DNA from 3 places in the Bradyrhizobium sp. 62B genome. Region 1 is predicted to be linked to each of the others. Evidence: riboswitches for the same ligand, from Rfam matches in the RefSeq annotation. Region 1 holds a riboswitch; each other region holds the start of a gene.
What was found. A riboswitch is a leader RNA that binds a small molecule or an ion and turns the genes downstream of it on or off. The one in region 1 is predicted to bind cobalamin.
Positions count from the first base shown of each region.

Region 2: linked by a shared signal. The riboswitch ahead of ML401_RS13975 (TonB-dependent siderophore receptor) and the one ahead of ML401_RS12745 (TonB-dependent siderophore receptor) in region 1 are both predicted to bind cobalamin.
Region 3: linked by a shared signal. The riboswitch ahead of ML401_RS16155 (TonB-dependent receptor) and the one ahead of ML401_RS12745 (TonB-dependent siderophore receptor) in region 1 are both predicted to bind cobalamin.

Region 1 covers NZ_CP092841.2:2,732,272-2,737,321, forward strand. Annotated here, with positions in the region: gene ML401_RS12725 (energy-coupling factor ABC transporter permease) at 1-3, shown strand, start outside; gene cobF (precorrin-6A synthase (deacetylating)) at 46-795, shown strand; gene cobT (nicotinate-nucleotide--dimethylbenzimidazole phosphoribosyltransferase) at 806-1,858, shown strand; gene ML401_RS12740 (histidine phosphatase family protein) at 1,851-2,423, opposite strand; cobalamin riboswitch at 2,496-2,698, shown strand; gene ML401_RS12745 (TonB-dependent siderophore receptor) at 2,813-5,050, shown strand, end outside.
Region 2 covers NZ_CP092841.2:3,002,166-3,007,215, reverse strand. Annotated here, with positions in the region: gene ML401_RS13975 (TonB-dependent siderophore receptor) at 1-2,194, opposite strand, end outside; cobalamin riboswitch at 2,301-2,496, opposite strand; gene ML401_RS13970 (CoA-transferase) at 2,702-3,448, opposite strand; gene ML401_RS13965 (CoA transferase subunit A) at 3,445-4,251, opposite strand; gene ML401_RS13960 (peroxidase-related enzyme) at 4,359-4,934, opposite strand.
Region 3 covers NZ_CP092841.2:3,448,099-3,453,148, forward strand. Annotated here, with positions in the region: gene ML401_RS16130 (adenylate/guanylate cyclase domain-containing protein) at 1-841, shown strand, start outside; gene ML401_RS16135 (hypothetical protein) at 947-1,138, shown strand; gene ML401_RS16140 (hypothetical protein) at 1,291-1,500, shown strand; gene ML401_RS16145 (fumarylacetoacetate hydrolase family protein) at 1,606-2,454, shown strand; gene ML401_RS16150 (hypothetical protein) at 2,537-2,794, shown strand; cobalamin riboswitch at 2,842-3,056, shown strand; gene ML401_RS16155 (TonB-dependent receptor) at 3,170-5,050, shown strand, end outside.

The DNA of each region.
Region 1 (5,050 bases):
TAAAGAGACAAGGGGCGGCCGTCATGGCCGCCCCCGGCGCCCGCGATGCTCACGCTTTCCCTGATCGGCATCGGTTGCGGCGATCCTGGCCAGCTCACGCGCGCCGCCGTTGAAGCCATCAACGCCGCCGACCTCGTCCTGATCCCGCGCAAGGGAACGGCGAAGTCCGATCTCGCCGATCTCAGGCGGACGATCTGCGCGGATGTCCTGACCAATCAAACGACGCGTATCGCCGAGTTCGACCTTCCGGTGCGCGACACCGAGGAAGCGGATTACCGCAAGGGCGTGGACGACTGGCACGATGCGGTTGCCGCGACCTGGCAGCATGCGGTCGCAGATCATCTCAAGGGTGAGGGCAAGGTTGCGCTGCTGATCTGGGGCGATCCCTCGCTGTATGATTCCTCGCTGCGCATTGCGCGGCGGCTCGATCCCTTGCCTAAAATCGAAGTGGTGCCCGGCATCACCTCGATCCAGGCGCTGTGCGCGGCCCATGCGCTGCCGCTCAACGACATCGGCGAGCCATTTCTGGTCACGACGGGACGGCGCCTGCGCGAAGGCGGCTGGCCGCAAGGCGTCGACACCGTGGTGGTGATGCTCGACGGCGGCACGGCGTTCCAGTCGATCGATCCTGATAGCCTCCACATTTACTGGGGCGCCTATCTCGGCATGCAAGATCAGATCATCCTATCCGGCGCGCTCGCCGAGGCCGGCCCGCGCATCGTGGCCGTGCGGCAGGAGGCGCGCGCGCGCCACGGCTGGATCATGGACAGCTACATTCTCAAGCGTACGCGTTAAGCGAGGCAGCATGCTCCCCGACTGGGTCACCCAGAAATGCCCCGAAATCTCCGCGGTCCATCGCGACGCGGCGATCGCGCGTCAGGCGCAACTGACGAAGCCGACCGGTGCGCTCGGCCGGCTCGAGCAGCTCGCGATCGAGCTCGCGGGCTTGCAGGCCACCGAGCAGCCGCGCGCGGCGCGCGTGCCGATCGTCGTCTTCGCCGGCGACCACGGCATCGTCGCCCAGGGCGTGTCGGCCTATCCGCAAGCGGTGACCATCGCGATGATGGCGAATTTTGCCGCGGGCGGTGCCGCGATCTCGGTGCTGGCGCGCGAGCTTGGCTGCAGCCTGGAAGTGGTCGACGCCGGCACGCTTGCGCAGGAGGAGATGACGGGAATCGTCACCGACAAGCCGCGCTATGGCACGCGCGATTTCAGCGTCGAAGCCGCGCTCACACCTGCGGAACTGGCGTTCGCCTTCGAGGCCGGCCAGCGCGCGGTCGCGCGTGCGGCGGCCAACCCGCCTGATCTCCTGATCTTCGGCGAGATGGGGATCGGCAACACCACCACATCGGCAGCGATTGCCGCGAGCCTGCTCGGCATCAGCGCCGAGGAGATCGCAGGCAGCGGGACCGGCGTCGATGCCGCTGGCCGGGCGCACAAGGCGCGGGTGATCGACGCGGCGATCGCGCATCATGGCGTTGCCGGCGTTTCGCCCGAAAAAATCCTGTGCGCCGTCGGCGGTCTCGAAATCGCGGCGATCTCGGGCGCGATCATCGCGGCCGCGCAGCGCCGCATTCCCGTATTGATCGACGGCTTCATCGTGTCGGTCGCAGCGCTCGCAACAGTGCGGCTGAACCCGTTGTGCCAGCCGTTCCTGCTGCCGTCGCATCAATCGGCCGAGCAGGGGCACCGGCTGGTGCTGCGCGCGCTGAACGTGCAGCCGCTGATCAGCCTCGATCTCAGGCTCGGCGAGGGATCGGGCGCCGCCATCGCGCTGCCCTTGGTGCGCAGCGCCTGCGCACTCCACAACGGCATGGCGACCTTTGCCGAAGCCAATGTGCCGGACAGGCCTAGCTGACCCGCTGATTGACCGAGACGACGCGCCATCCGGTCGCGAGGCGATCGATCCGGGTCAGCGACAGCGGATCGATCACGAAGCGCAAGGCGGCCTGCGGCGTGAGATCCAGCGCGATGCAGAGCGCTGCGCGGATGGTGCCGGAATGCACGACGAGCGTGGCCGGTCCGGCTCCGATCCGCGACAGGCCCAGCCGGACACGCGCGACCTGATCCGCAAAGCTTTCGCCGCCCGGTGGCCGCCCGCCTGCCGGATCATTCCAGAACTGGGCGTAAGTCTCGCCGCCGGTGGCAGCGAGTTCGTCGTGCCGATGGCCGGTCCAGTCGCCGAAATCCTGCTCGCGGAATTCGCTGACCAGCTCCGGTTCGAGCCCCAGCGCGCGCGCCGTCTCGACCGTACGCCGCGACGGGCTGGCATAGCTTGCGGCATTCCGCGGCAGATGGCGCTGCAGCGCCTCCAATTGCGCGCGATCGCCGAGGTCGGCCGGTGCGTCGGCGGCGTGGATGGTGCCTTTGATGCCGTCGACCGGCGCATGCCGGATCAGCCAGAGGAAGGTCTCGCCTTCCATGCTCATCTCCAAGGAAGTTGGTCGCTGTGGCAATAACAGCGCATGGGATACATTGACTCCGTCGCGATGGTAATCCTAGATGCTCGCGACGGTTTCCCCGAGAGGGGATGAAAAGGGAATGCGGTGCGGGGAAATTGTCCCCAATGCCGTGGCTGCCCCCGCAACTGTAAGCGGCGAATCTTGCATCACGAGCCACTGGGCATCTCGGTCCCGGGAAGGCGACGCAAGGTACTGACCCGCGAGCCAGGAGACCTGCCGTCAGCCGTGGTCACACGCGAAGATGTCGGTCGGGGAGTACAGACATTCGGCTTCATCGGACGGCTGCAAGGCCCAAGGTGAGACCTCGTTCGCTGTGACGTGCCACTGACGTCATACCGAGGTTTTGTGCCGTGTCTTCCATCCGCATCCTACGACCGCGCCGCTTCCTGATCGCCTCCGCAGCGCTCACGTTGGCAGTGGCCGATCTGCCCGCCGCGATGGCGCAGCAGGCTCGCGAACGGCTGCCGGCGGTCGAAATCTCGCCGGCCCAATCCCGCAAGCAGGCGAAGCCTGCTAGCCGGGAGGGGCAAAGCGCCCGCCGCGCGTCGTCGCGCAGATCCGCTGTGACGGCAGCGCCAAAGCCTGCGGTGCCGGGCGATGCCGTACAGACGCAGGCGGCGACACCGCTCAACAGCAATGCGGTGGCCGAAAGCGCCTCGCGGCTCGGCCTGACGGTGCGCGAGACGCCGGCGACCGTCGAGGTGATCTCGGCCGAGACCATGCGCGAGCAGGGCTATCGCACCGTGTCCGAGGTCGCGCAGGGCGCGGTCGGCGTCACCTCCGGGGATGCGCCGGGGGAGCCGGCAGGTTTCTCGATGCGCGGCTTCACCAACAGCCAGATCAACACGCTCTACAACGGCATCAAGATCGGCCCGCAGAACATGACCTCGCGGATCATGGACACCGCCAATCTGGAAGCCGTCGAATTCCTCAAGGGTCCGGCCTCGCTGATGTCAGGCGAGGGCGCTGCCGGCGGTGCGATCAATTTCGTCACCAAGCAGCCGCATACGGGACCGATCCGGAACGAGGCTGACTTCGCCTGGGATTCGCTGAACTCGTTCCGCGCGCATTACGGCTCGGGCGGCAGCACCAACGTGCAAGGCCTCGACTACCGCTTCGACATCAGCCGTTCCTCGCTCAACGGTTTTGTCGACGACACCAATACCAAGATGCTGGATGTGTCGGGTCAGCTCAACTACCGCATCTCCGACAGCCTCAAGGTCTGGGGCGCGATCGAATATCGCGAGGATCGCGGCAAGGCCTATTGGGGCGCGCCGCTGGTGCCGGTCGCCTTCAGCGGCGCGCATGCGACGAGCGGGATCGTGTCCGGCAATTACGTCTCGAACTACAACAAGACCAACCTCGGCGCCGTCACCATCGACGACCGCACCTTCAACACCAATTACAACGTTCTCGACAATCGCAACGTGGCGCAGGAAGTGTGGCTCCGCGGTGGCTTCGAGCTGAAGCTGGCGCCTGACCTCATGCTGAAGAGCCAAGCCTATGGCTACGGCGCCGAGCGCACGTGGTTCAACAATGAGGTTGAGGCGTTCAATTCCGGAACGAACCTGGTCGATCGCGAGCGCTTTTACGTCGCCCATAGCCAGCGTCTCGTCGGCAATGTCACAGACCTGATCTGGGACACAGACATCGCCGGTTTCGGCAACCGGTTGGTCACGACGTTGTCCTCGAGCTATCTCTATTTCGTCAGGCCGGGCGCCGCCAATTTCCCCGGCGATTCCGTGTCCCTCGTCGATCCCAACCGCGGCTTCTACGGCACGCTTACGACCAAGCAGCAGACCGCCCGGATCGACAACGAGGCGCTGTCGTTCGAGGACCGGCTGAAGCTGACGCGGACGTTCTCGCTGATCGGCGGCCTGCGCGTCGAGCATATCGGGCTCGACCGCAATTCGACCGACGCGGTAGGGGTTGTGAACGCGGGTTTCCCTTACACCAAGGACTGGGCGCCGGTGACGGGACGCATCGGCTACACTTGGGAGGCCGTGCCGGGCCTGACCTTCTTCAGTCAATACGCCACCGGCGCAGACGTCTCGGCCAACAACATCTTTTTGCTGTCACCGACCCAGCCGCTCGATCTCACCACCGCGCGCACCTACGAGACCGGCGTCAAGCACCTGTTCTGGGACAACAGGGCGGAATGGTCGTTCTCGGCCTACGACATCCTGCGCAAGAACGTCTATGCCGCGGCCGGCGGGCAGGCGCTCAACATCGCGGGGCGGCAGGAATCCAAGGGCGTGGAGCTTGCCGCCTCGGTGCGTCCGATCGATCCGTTGCGGCTGTGGGGCAACATTGCCTATGTCGATGCGCGCTATGCCGATTACAATTTCGTCGGCGGATCGTTTTCCGGCAACACGCCGCCGAACGTACCGCGCATCGTCGCCAATGCCGGCGCATCGTATCGGTTCTTCACGCCCTGGCCGGTGGAGCTCGGAATCACCGGCCGCCATGTCGGCGACCGCTACAACACCGACGCCAACACGGTGACGATGAAGGCCTACACCGTCGCGGACGTCTACGCCTTCGTCGACATTCCCAAGACCGTGTTTGGTGCGGTCGACCAGGCCCGC
Region 2 (5,050 bases), 270 kb from region 1:
TGTAAATCTCATCGAAGAGATGGTAGACGCGGAACGACACGGTGGTGTTGAGATCGGGCTTCCACTGCGCGCCGGCATTGACGATGTTGTAGGCCGGGCGCGTCATCGTGTTGGCATTGTCCGCGTAGGTCTTGCCGACGATCTGCACGCCCGCATTGGCCGACCAGTTGGGTGCAAAGGCCCAGGTCGCCCAGATGTTGGAAACGGTCTGCGGTACGTTGACCGGCACGTTGCCGGCATAGTTCACGGCTGCGCCACCAACCGATTGCACGAAGTCGTCGTACTTCGCGCGCAGGAAGGCGGTGTTTGCATCTATTCGCCAGCCATAGTCGAGCAGGAATCCGACTGATGCTTCGATCCCACGCGATGATTGCTGGCCGACCTGGACGGTGAGCGAAGGAACGTTGGGATCGCGGGCCAGCAGGTTGTTCTTCACGATTTCGTAGCCGGCCAGTGTCCATTCACCCCGGCCGCCCCAGAACGATTGCTTGACGCCGATCTCGATCTGTCTGCCGGTGGCCAGATCGAAATTCTTGTTGGCGGACGACAGCGAGATGATCCCCCCGACCGGATCGACCGCGGTGGAATATTGGCCATAGAAAGCGAGGTCCTTGACGGGCGTATAGACCGCGCCGGCGCGCCAGGTCGTCGAGGAGAACGACTTTTCGAAGCTGTTGGCGGGCGTGACATAGTCGGTGCGCGTGACCGTCGGCTCATCCTGGCGGATGCCGGCAATCAGGGACAATTGCTCGGTGACCGACAGCCGGTTCTCGGCGAACAGCGCGTATTGGTTGGTTACGCTGCCGAAACTGGGGACCGTGGCGTTCGGACTGTTGAACACGCCTGGAACGAAGCTGTAGGGGTTGACGGACGACGAGCCGCCATAGGGCGAGTTGTTGGTATGGGTAAAGTTGATGCTGTTGACGTCAAAGCCTGCCAGGAACTCGTTGGCCATGCCGAAGACATGCCCACGAAACTTCGCATCCATGCGATTGCCGACCTGCTGCTGGTCGTGAAAAATCTCGATATAGCTGCTTCGATTGATCAGGCCGGTGCCGGGATTGTAAGCGTAGCTTTCGACGTCCTTCCAGTGCCTCTTGGAGTTCAGGTAGTAGAGCGTGTTCTGGATCGAGATGCCATCAGCGACCTGCCATTCCGTCTTCGCCTGGCTCCAGCTATCCTGGTATCGGATGTGGCTGTCGCTGACGTTGTAGTTCTTGAACCGAAGAGATTCATTGAGCATGCCGTTGATCAGCGGCGTGCCGAAGTAACGTGAGGGGTTGCGGTCGCCATAGTCCGTGGACAGTGTCCAGGTGACGTCTTCGTTCTGCCTGATCTGGACCACGGCATGGAGCGCGACATTCGAAGTCTTGTCACGATCAACCCAGCCGTCCGACATGTTGCCGGTGGCGGTGATGCGATAGGCGACGTCCCTGCTCACTGGACCTCCGCTATCCACGGCAATTCGCCGCGTCATGTTGCTGTCCAGCGACATCTCGGCCTGGTTGCGAGGGACCCACGATGGCAGTTTCGAGACGACGTTGATGGCGCCGCCGACCGCACCCGCGCCGTACATCACCGAAGCAGGGCCGCGCAATACCTCGATGCGCTCGGTCGACCATGTGTCGAACGGAAAGGTCACGGTGCCGGCGCCGATATAAAGCTGGGTGCCGTCATAGAGCGTCATGACAGACCCAAGGCCCGTGAAGCCGCGGGTGTTGAACGAGACGCCGCCGTTGCCTGGTGCCGGGCTTGCAGTGAAGCCGGTGGCGTTCTGCGTCACCGCGTCGAGGATGTTCTGCTGGCCGCGTTCAGAAATGGTCTTGGCCGAGATCACCTCCACGCTGGCCGGCGTCTGCAGTCGCGTCAGGCCTAGTCGGCTGCCGGCCGTGCTAGCGCCGGTGAGGTTGAGCGTCGGTGCGGCGAATACGGGACCCGCTGGGTTGGTCGTCGGAGCCCGCGTTTCGGCGGTAGCTGCGTTTCGCTGCTGGCGTGGGCGCGCGAGGCGCGTGGCATTGCTGCGTCGGGCGCTCCGGGCATTCGGTGGCTTCGCCGACGGCTCCACTACGACAGGATCGAGCGTCTGCGCTGGTCTTGCGGATTGTGCCCAGCCATTGCTCGACACCACGAGGCAGGAAAATGCAACTGAACGGAGCAACGCGCAGCGTGGCGCGAAGATCTTACGGGAGGTCATCAATAGTCTCGCGATAACGTGGCACGTCACCGCGAACGCAGCTTGGCCGCTGCCTCAAGAGGAAGGCAGCTCAACACTCATCAGGACACCCCGCCCAATGTGCTCGCGTGTGACCACGACTGACGGCAGGTCTCCTGGCTCGCGGGTCGTTGCCTGTCGCCGCCTTCCCAGGCCCGCAGGCCCAGTGGCTTTTGACGAAGGCTCGCCGCTTACAGTTGCGGGGGCAGCCACGGCGTTGGGGGACACCCGCACCGTATTCCCTATTGATCTCCCGAAAGAGAACCGTCGCAGGCAACCTAGTTTTAGTTGCAAAGGACTGTCAACTGGCCATCGGGCGAATTGGCATCCACCCGGGGGCGGCGTTTCGCCCCTCGGTCCAAATCAGGTGTGGCCCTTCGCGACATCTGCCGCAATTGCATGAGGACGGCAGTATCGAAGCGAGGCAGATATCGACGAATGTTCATGAGTACGCGCCCTAACCCGACCGCAGAGTGCAGACGCGATCCCCTACCCCGGACCCGGCATGTTGCCCGCGAACTGCGGATAGCATTCGCGCAGCTCCTCGCGGATCCGTCCCCGGATCAAGGCCAGCGTCGCGTCGTCCGGCGACGGCGTCGTGACCTCGCATTGCTCGTTGTCGTAGGCAAAGCCCGTCGTGCCGCGAATGTCGCGCCAACCATAGCCGGGATGCGTGCTCTCGAGGCGAAAGCGCCCCGCCTCCCGGTCGAAGGAGAATAGCGCCGCGTTGGTCAGCAGCGCATGCGGGCCGCCGCGCCGATAGACCGTCTCGTCGGTGACCCCAGGCGCAGACACGAAGTCCACGCGCTCTACCAGGGACCGCAGGCTGTGCTCCTCGCGGAATAGAATGACCCGCGGAACGAGGAAGTACAGATAGGCGGAGCCGAACGAGCCGGGCCACCTAACCGGATTGTTCGGGTAGTCGCCGGTGCCGACGAGATTGACATTGCCCCGGCCGTCGATCTGGCCACCGCCGAGAAAGAAGGCATCCAGGCGCCCCTGCGCGGCGCAATCGAACAGCTCCTCGGCTCCTCCGGTGAAGGAATTGTGCTTGACCGATCCGAGGATCGAGACCTGCACGCGCTCCGCTCCGTCACGCTCGTTGAGCGCACGCAACAGCATCGCACCGGCCGCCGGCATCGGCGAGGATTGACCGACCGCAACATGCCGCACGCCCTTCAGCAGCCGCGAGATCGTATAGATCATCAGCTCGCGGCTGGTGCACGCCTCGCTCATGCCGCGCTCCTCGAACCCCGGATATAGGCCTGGAAACCCTCCGGCGAGCGCGCCGCGCGCGCGTATTTCTCGACTTCCTGTCCATCCCTGGGGTACTCGGCGTAAAGCCCCGTGGGCCATCCGCCGTTCTTCAACTGCGCCACCGCACTCACATAGATTGCAGGCAGGACGCCCGCGGCCATTTTCTCGTCCTCGAGCAGTGACGTCTCGGAGATGCGCTCGACGGTCACAAACGCCTTCTTCGAGGCGTGCGCCAGCAGCATCGTTTCGCGCCGGCGCCCCAGCCGAACGTTGCCGAACCGGTCTGCTTCGGGCGCATGAAACAAGGCAATGTCAGGTTGGATCGCCGAGACCACGACGATCTTCTCGCCGTCATCGAACGGATTCGACGTCACCTTCCAGTCGTCCCGCTTCTTGAGGACGTCACTGCCGATGATGCCGCGGATCGGCATGAACGGCACGCCCTTCTCGGCGGCCGTCAGGCCTGCGAACACCGCGGGACGGGTCGCATCGCGCAGGCGAATGGCCCCGTCGCGGACGGCCCGGCTGAAACAGGGGGCGCCGCCGGCTTCGCCGAGACTGACGGCGCTGGTCTCCAGCGTCGTCACGGCGCCGGCGCCGATCAGCATGTCGACCTGCATGCCGCCGATCGGCGCACACACCACATGCAGACCGCGAACGCCGCGATCGATCAGCAGCCGAATCATTCCAGGGGACGCAGCGTAATCGTCAGGCGCCAGACCGAGCTTGCACCCCGAGGGTATCATCTCCGCCATCTCTTGCGGCGTTACGAAGTCTGTCATCTCTTCACCTCTCCCAATCAAGACGCCGATCGAGCAAGACCAACTTCCGGATTTGTCGAAACGCCTAAGTCGCACGAGCCGCCCGATCGTGAATGAGCGAAACTCCGTCAGCCGCGTCCCATGCTGTAGAACTCCGCGTTCGGACGCATGCTGGTGACGTTGGCAAGCCGGTTGGAGAGGCCGAAAAAGGCCGTGATCGCGGCAATGTCCCAGACGTCCTCCTCCGTGAAGCCGTGCGATTTCAGCGCGGCGAAATCGGACTCGGAAACCTCGTAGGCCTCGGTCGAGACGCGGACGGCGAAATCGAGCATCGCCTTCTGGCGGTCCGTGATGTCGGCCTTGCGGTAGTTGACCGCAACCTGGTCCGCGATCAGCGGATCCTTGGCGCGGATGCGCAGGATCGCGCCATGCGCGATGACGCAATACTGGCATTGATTGAGGTTGCTGGTCGCGACCACGATCATTTCCCGCTCGGCCTTGGTGAGATTGCCGGGCTTGTCCATCAGCGCATCGTGGTAGGCAAAGAATGCGCGAAACTCGTCCGGCCGGTGCGCGAGCACGAGAAAGACGTTCGGAATGAAGCCGGACTTCTCCTGGACGGCCAGGATGCGGGTCCGGATGTCGTCCGGCATGTCGGCGAGATCAGGGACGGGGAAGCGACTGATGGCAGATGCCTGGGTCATGGCCTGGATATCCTCGGGCTGGTCGATGGGAATCTCTACCCATCGCGTTCCTCATGTTCTTGGCCCGGGTGATTGCAGGACATCCTCGGGCGGTTGCGTCGAGCGCGTCAGGGGGA
Region 3 (5,050 bases), 720 kb from region 1:
GCTGATCGACCGGCCGGAGGTCGCGATCGACGGCGAGCGCCGGGTCATGACCATCATGTTCTGCGACATGAGCGGCTTCACCTCGATGAGCGAAGGCATGACGCCGCGCGGCCTCGTCAGGGTGATGAACCACTATTTCACGGTGATGTCCGCTCCCATCCGAAGCAATCGCGGCGTCATCGACAAATATATCGGCGACGCCATCATGTCCTATTGGGGCCCGCCCTTCATCGAGGAGGGCGAGCAGGCGCTGCTTGCCGGCACCGCGGCCATCGAGATGGCCGACCAGGTGCCCGCGCTGCAGCGCCAGCTGCCGGACCTGCTCGGCATTCGCGCCATGCCCGCGCCGTGCGATTTGCGGATCGGCATCGCAACCGGCGAGGTGCTGACCGGCAGCATCGGCTCGGAGCTGATGATGAGCTTCACGGTGATGGGCGATGCCGTGAACCTGGCCTCGCGGCTGGAAGCCGTCAACAAGGTCTACGGCACCCGCATCCTGATCTCGCAGGCCACCGCCGAGGCGATCGGATCGCAGCTCGAGCTGCGCGAAATCGATCGCCTGGCAGTCGCCGGCCAGACCGCGCCGCAGACGATCTTCGAGGTGATGGCGAGGGCTGGCGCGCTCACGGATGCGCAATTTGGCTTGCGCACGCACTATGCCGAGGCGCTCGCCGCCTATCGCGCCCGGCGCTTCGATGCGGCGCGCGCGGCCTTTGGCGCGGCGCTCGAAGCCGTCCCCGGCGACGGCCCCTCGCGCACGATGCTCGGCCGCATCGCGCAGTTCGAGGCGAGCCCGCCGGACCAGGGATGGGACGGCGCCTGGCGCCTCGACAGCAAATAGCCTGCCGCACCGGAAAAATTATTTCTACGGGATAACGATGTTCGCCGTGACCTATTTCCCGGGCTTAGGTTGGGTGTCCTTGTGGCGTTTGATGGGGACACGCCGATGCCAGAACTTCAGGACAGGCTGGAACGGTTCGAGACGCTCACCGCCGAATGCGAGCTGATCGCCAAGCTCGCCACCGACAGCACCAAGCGCGAGTTCTATCTGAAGCTTTCGGAGCAGTACCGTCAGCTGGCGCTGGACATGCGGCAGGCGATCGCGACCAAGGCGGCGGAAACTCAGGCGGCGGCCTGAGGCCGGCTGCAATCCGTTCTTAACGTTTGGCGCGCATCCTGATGGCATGCGGGCGTCGCTGATCGGCTGTGCCCGTGTTGGGAAGGCCGGGGTTCGCTGCAATGCAGCGTGCGCCGTGAACGTCGTTTTGCCATGCCTCACAGGGCAATCCCATGCGCCTCGTTGCCGTGATCATCATCGCGCTCATGACGGCGGCCTGCGACCAGGAGCAGGACATCACCGGCTCGACGCCGGTCTGTCCCTTGCGGAACTACAGCTACAACCCCCGCGACATGAACCAGTGCGTCAATGCCTGCAAATCATGCGATCGCGGCACAACCGTCACCTGCACGACCTCCTGCAGCCTCAAGGGCGCGCGCTGAGCGCATCGCCTGCTGCCTTGCAGGGATCGCAACCGCGCCATCCCCGGCCGCCATCGTCCCCGCCATCTCGACCTGATAGGGTCGGTTGGAGCAGGGGGACATCGGATGAAATTCGCAAGCTTTGAAATCAACAACGTGGCGTCATGGGGTCTGGTGGACGGCGACGCCGTGGCCGATCTCGGCGCGGTGCTGGGCGATCGCTATCCCGATCTCAAATCGGCGATCGCCGCGGGCGTTCTGTCCGAGGTCGCCGCCGCGGCAGCCCGGGCGAAGCGCCATCCGCTGGCCAGCATCGCCTTCCTGCCTGTGATCCCGAACCCCGACAAGATCCTCTGCATCGGGCTCAACTATGAGAACCACCGCAAGGAGACCGGGCGTACCGAGGTCGACAATCCCACCGTGTTCGGCCGCTTCGCCAACAGCCAGACCGGGCATCTCACCGACATCATCCGCCCGAAGGTCTCGACCCAGCTCGACTTCGAGGGCGAGCTCGCCGTCGTGATCGGCAAGGCCGGCCGCTACATCCCCCGCGCCGAGGCGTTCGGCCATGTGGCCGGCTATGCCTGCTACAACGAGGGCAGCGTCCGCGACTACCAGCGCCATACCCATCAGTTCACGCCGGGCAAGAACTTTCCCGCCACCGGCGCCTTCGGCCCGTTCCTGGTGACGCCCGACGAGGTCGGAGAGGTCGGGCCGCTGCGGCTGCAGACCCGGCTCAACGGCGAGGTGGTGCAGGACACCACCATCGATCAGATGATCTTCGATATCCCGCGCCAGATCGAATATTGCTCGCAGTTTACCCGGCTCGAGCCCGGCGACGTCATCGCCACCGGCACGCCGGGCGGCGTCGGCTCGCGGCGCACCCCGCCGCTCTGGATGAAGGCGGGCGATGTCGTCGAGGTCGAGATCGACAAGGTCGGCCTGCTGCGCAATGCCGTCGCCGACGAGGCCTGACGGAACCGACGGTGCTGGGGCACCGGAACGATTCACATGGGTTAGCCATTGAAGACGAGGGCAGGACGCGGAGTCCGATGGAATGGGTATGCTCGATCCCGGCCGATTTCTGGTGTCGTGCTCGCATTGCGACGCCTGGCCGATGGCGGCCAATGTGAAGCGGTCGAGCTGGTCGGCGTCGCCGCATGAGGTTCGCTTTGTCTGCACGCGCTGCCGCCGCGAGGAGACTGCGATCGTCTCGGCCTCCGGCGAATTGACCCCGATCAAGCGCGTCGATGTTCCGCCTCGCGATGTCGCTGCCGCCTGGGCCCAGGCCCAGCGTTTGCGAGGGCGGACTTGAGCCGCAGTTGCTACACCGACTGGCCGATTGACTCTCCGGCGGAACGGCACGTAGATGATCGTGACGGTTCTCCTCATGGAGATCAAAAGGGAATGTGGTGCGGGACGTCCCAACGCCGGGATTTGTCTCAACGCCACGGCTGCCCCCGCAACTGTAAGCGGTGAATCTTTCGTCCTGTGCCACTGGGAATCTCGGTCCTGGGAAGGCGACGCAAGGTAACGACCCGCGAGCCAGGAGACCTGCCGTCAGCCGTGGTCACACGCGAGGATGTCGGTCGGGGAGTACAGACATTGGCTTCACCGGAGCAGCCCATCGCTCTGCCGTGAAACCTCGTTCGCTGTGACGTGCCACCGACGTCATACCGAGGTTACAACATTGTCCCGTCTCGCTTCTGCTGCCCGGCGCCTCAGCGTAGGCCTGTTCGCATCCGTCTCGCTCCATTCGCTCGGTCTCTCCGCCGCCTTCGCCCAGCATGCTGTCGCCGAGCAGTTGCCGCCGGTCGAGGTGAGCAAGCCCGACGATCAGAACCGCACGCGGGCCAGGGCGATCGGTGAGGGCGAGACGACGAGGCCGCGGCGAGCCGCGAATGTCGCGCCGGCAGGCAATGGCACCGGCTCATCCGGCCCGGGCTCCGAGGCTGTCGCGGGTGACGGCGGCATCGTCGGAGCCGCCACGACCGTCATCACGGCCGCGGATATCGCGCATGCGCCGTCGCAGACGCTTGCCGAGATCATCGCCACGCAGACTCCGGGAGCCCAGATCACGACGTTCTATGGCGGCCAGATCGGCGCCAAGACCAGCGTGGACCTGCGTGGCTTCGGCGCCTTTGCCACCGCCAACACGCTGGTGCTGGTCAACGGCCGGCGGCTCAATGATGTCGACATGGCGCAGGTGGACCTCTCCACCATCCCGCTCAATTCCATCGAGCGTATCGAGATCACGCGCGGCAACTCCGGCGCGGTGCTCTACGGCGACAACGCGGTCGGCGGCGTGATCAACATCGTCACCAAGACCGGAAGCGGCGGACCGCCCGTGACCGCGCGCATCGAGGCCGCCTTCGGCTCGTTCAACACCAGGCTCGGCAATGTCTCGACCTCGCTCAATTCCGGGCCGTGGTCGACCTCGTTCTACGGCAATGCCGTCAGCACCGACGGCTATCGCGACAACAATCGCTATTCCCAGCAGAATGGCGTCGGCAATCTCAATTACACGACGCCGGGCCTGACGGCGTTTCTCACGGTCACCGGCGACAATCAGGAGCTGCGCCTGCCGGGCGGCCGCACCGTCGATCCCTCCATCGGCCTCGACGAGCTCAAGACCAGCCGCCGAGGCACCAGCACGCCGTTCAACTACGCCAACCAGCAGGGCATTAGCGCGACAGCCGGCTTCACCAAGACCCTGGTCAACGGCGTCGATCTCATCGTCGACGGCGGTGTGCGCGACAAGAAGCAGCAGAGCGCGTTCTTCTCCAGCCCGGCGCCGGTTCCTGCCTTCTTCACCTCGACTTATGTCGATTCCAACCTGACGACGTGGTCGATCACGCCGCGGCTCAGCGTGAAGAGCCTGCTGCTCGGCATGCCGTCGCAGCTCCTGACTGGCATCGACTACTACGATGCGAGCTTCCGGCAGGACCGCGGCGCCGGGCAGGGGCTCGCCGCCTGGCACAATTACGACCTCAGGCAGCAGACGGTCGCCGGTTATTTCCAGCACACATTGGGAGTCGCGCCCACGACCGACATCTCCTACGGGGCGCGGGTGCAGAACGTCAGGCTTGCGGCACGCGACAATTTCGACGCGGCGGCGCCGTTCAACGCCGACATCGGCGCGTCGCCGCTGACCAGCGAGGAGACCCAATATGCGCTGCATCTGGGAGCCGAGCATCGCCTCAATGACGTGGTCTCGCTGTTCGGCCGCGCCGCGCGCGCCTTCCGCACGCCTGACGTCGACGAGCGGCTGTCCTCGGGGCCGTCCTTCGATCCCCTGACCTTCGCGGCCATCCCGCAAACGTTCCAGCTCAAGACCCAGACCTCGCAGGACATCGAGGGCGGCCTGCGCATCAAGGGCGGCGGACTTCAGCTGCAGAGCAGCCTCTATCTGATGGACCTCACCAACGAGGTCCATTTCAACCCGGTCCTGTTCTACAACACCAATCTCGATCCGACCCGCCGCTACGGCTCGGAGACCAGCCTGTCCTATCGCGTCAACGACGCCCTGCTGCTGCGCTCCGGCATGGCCTATACCCGCGCGGTCTTCCGC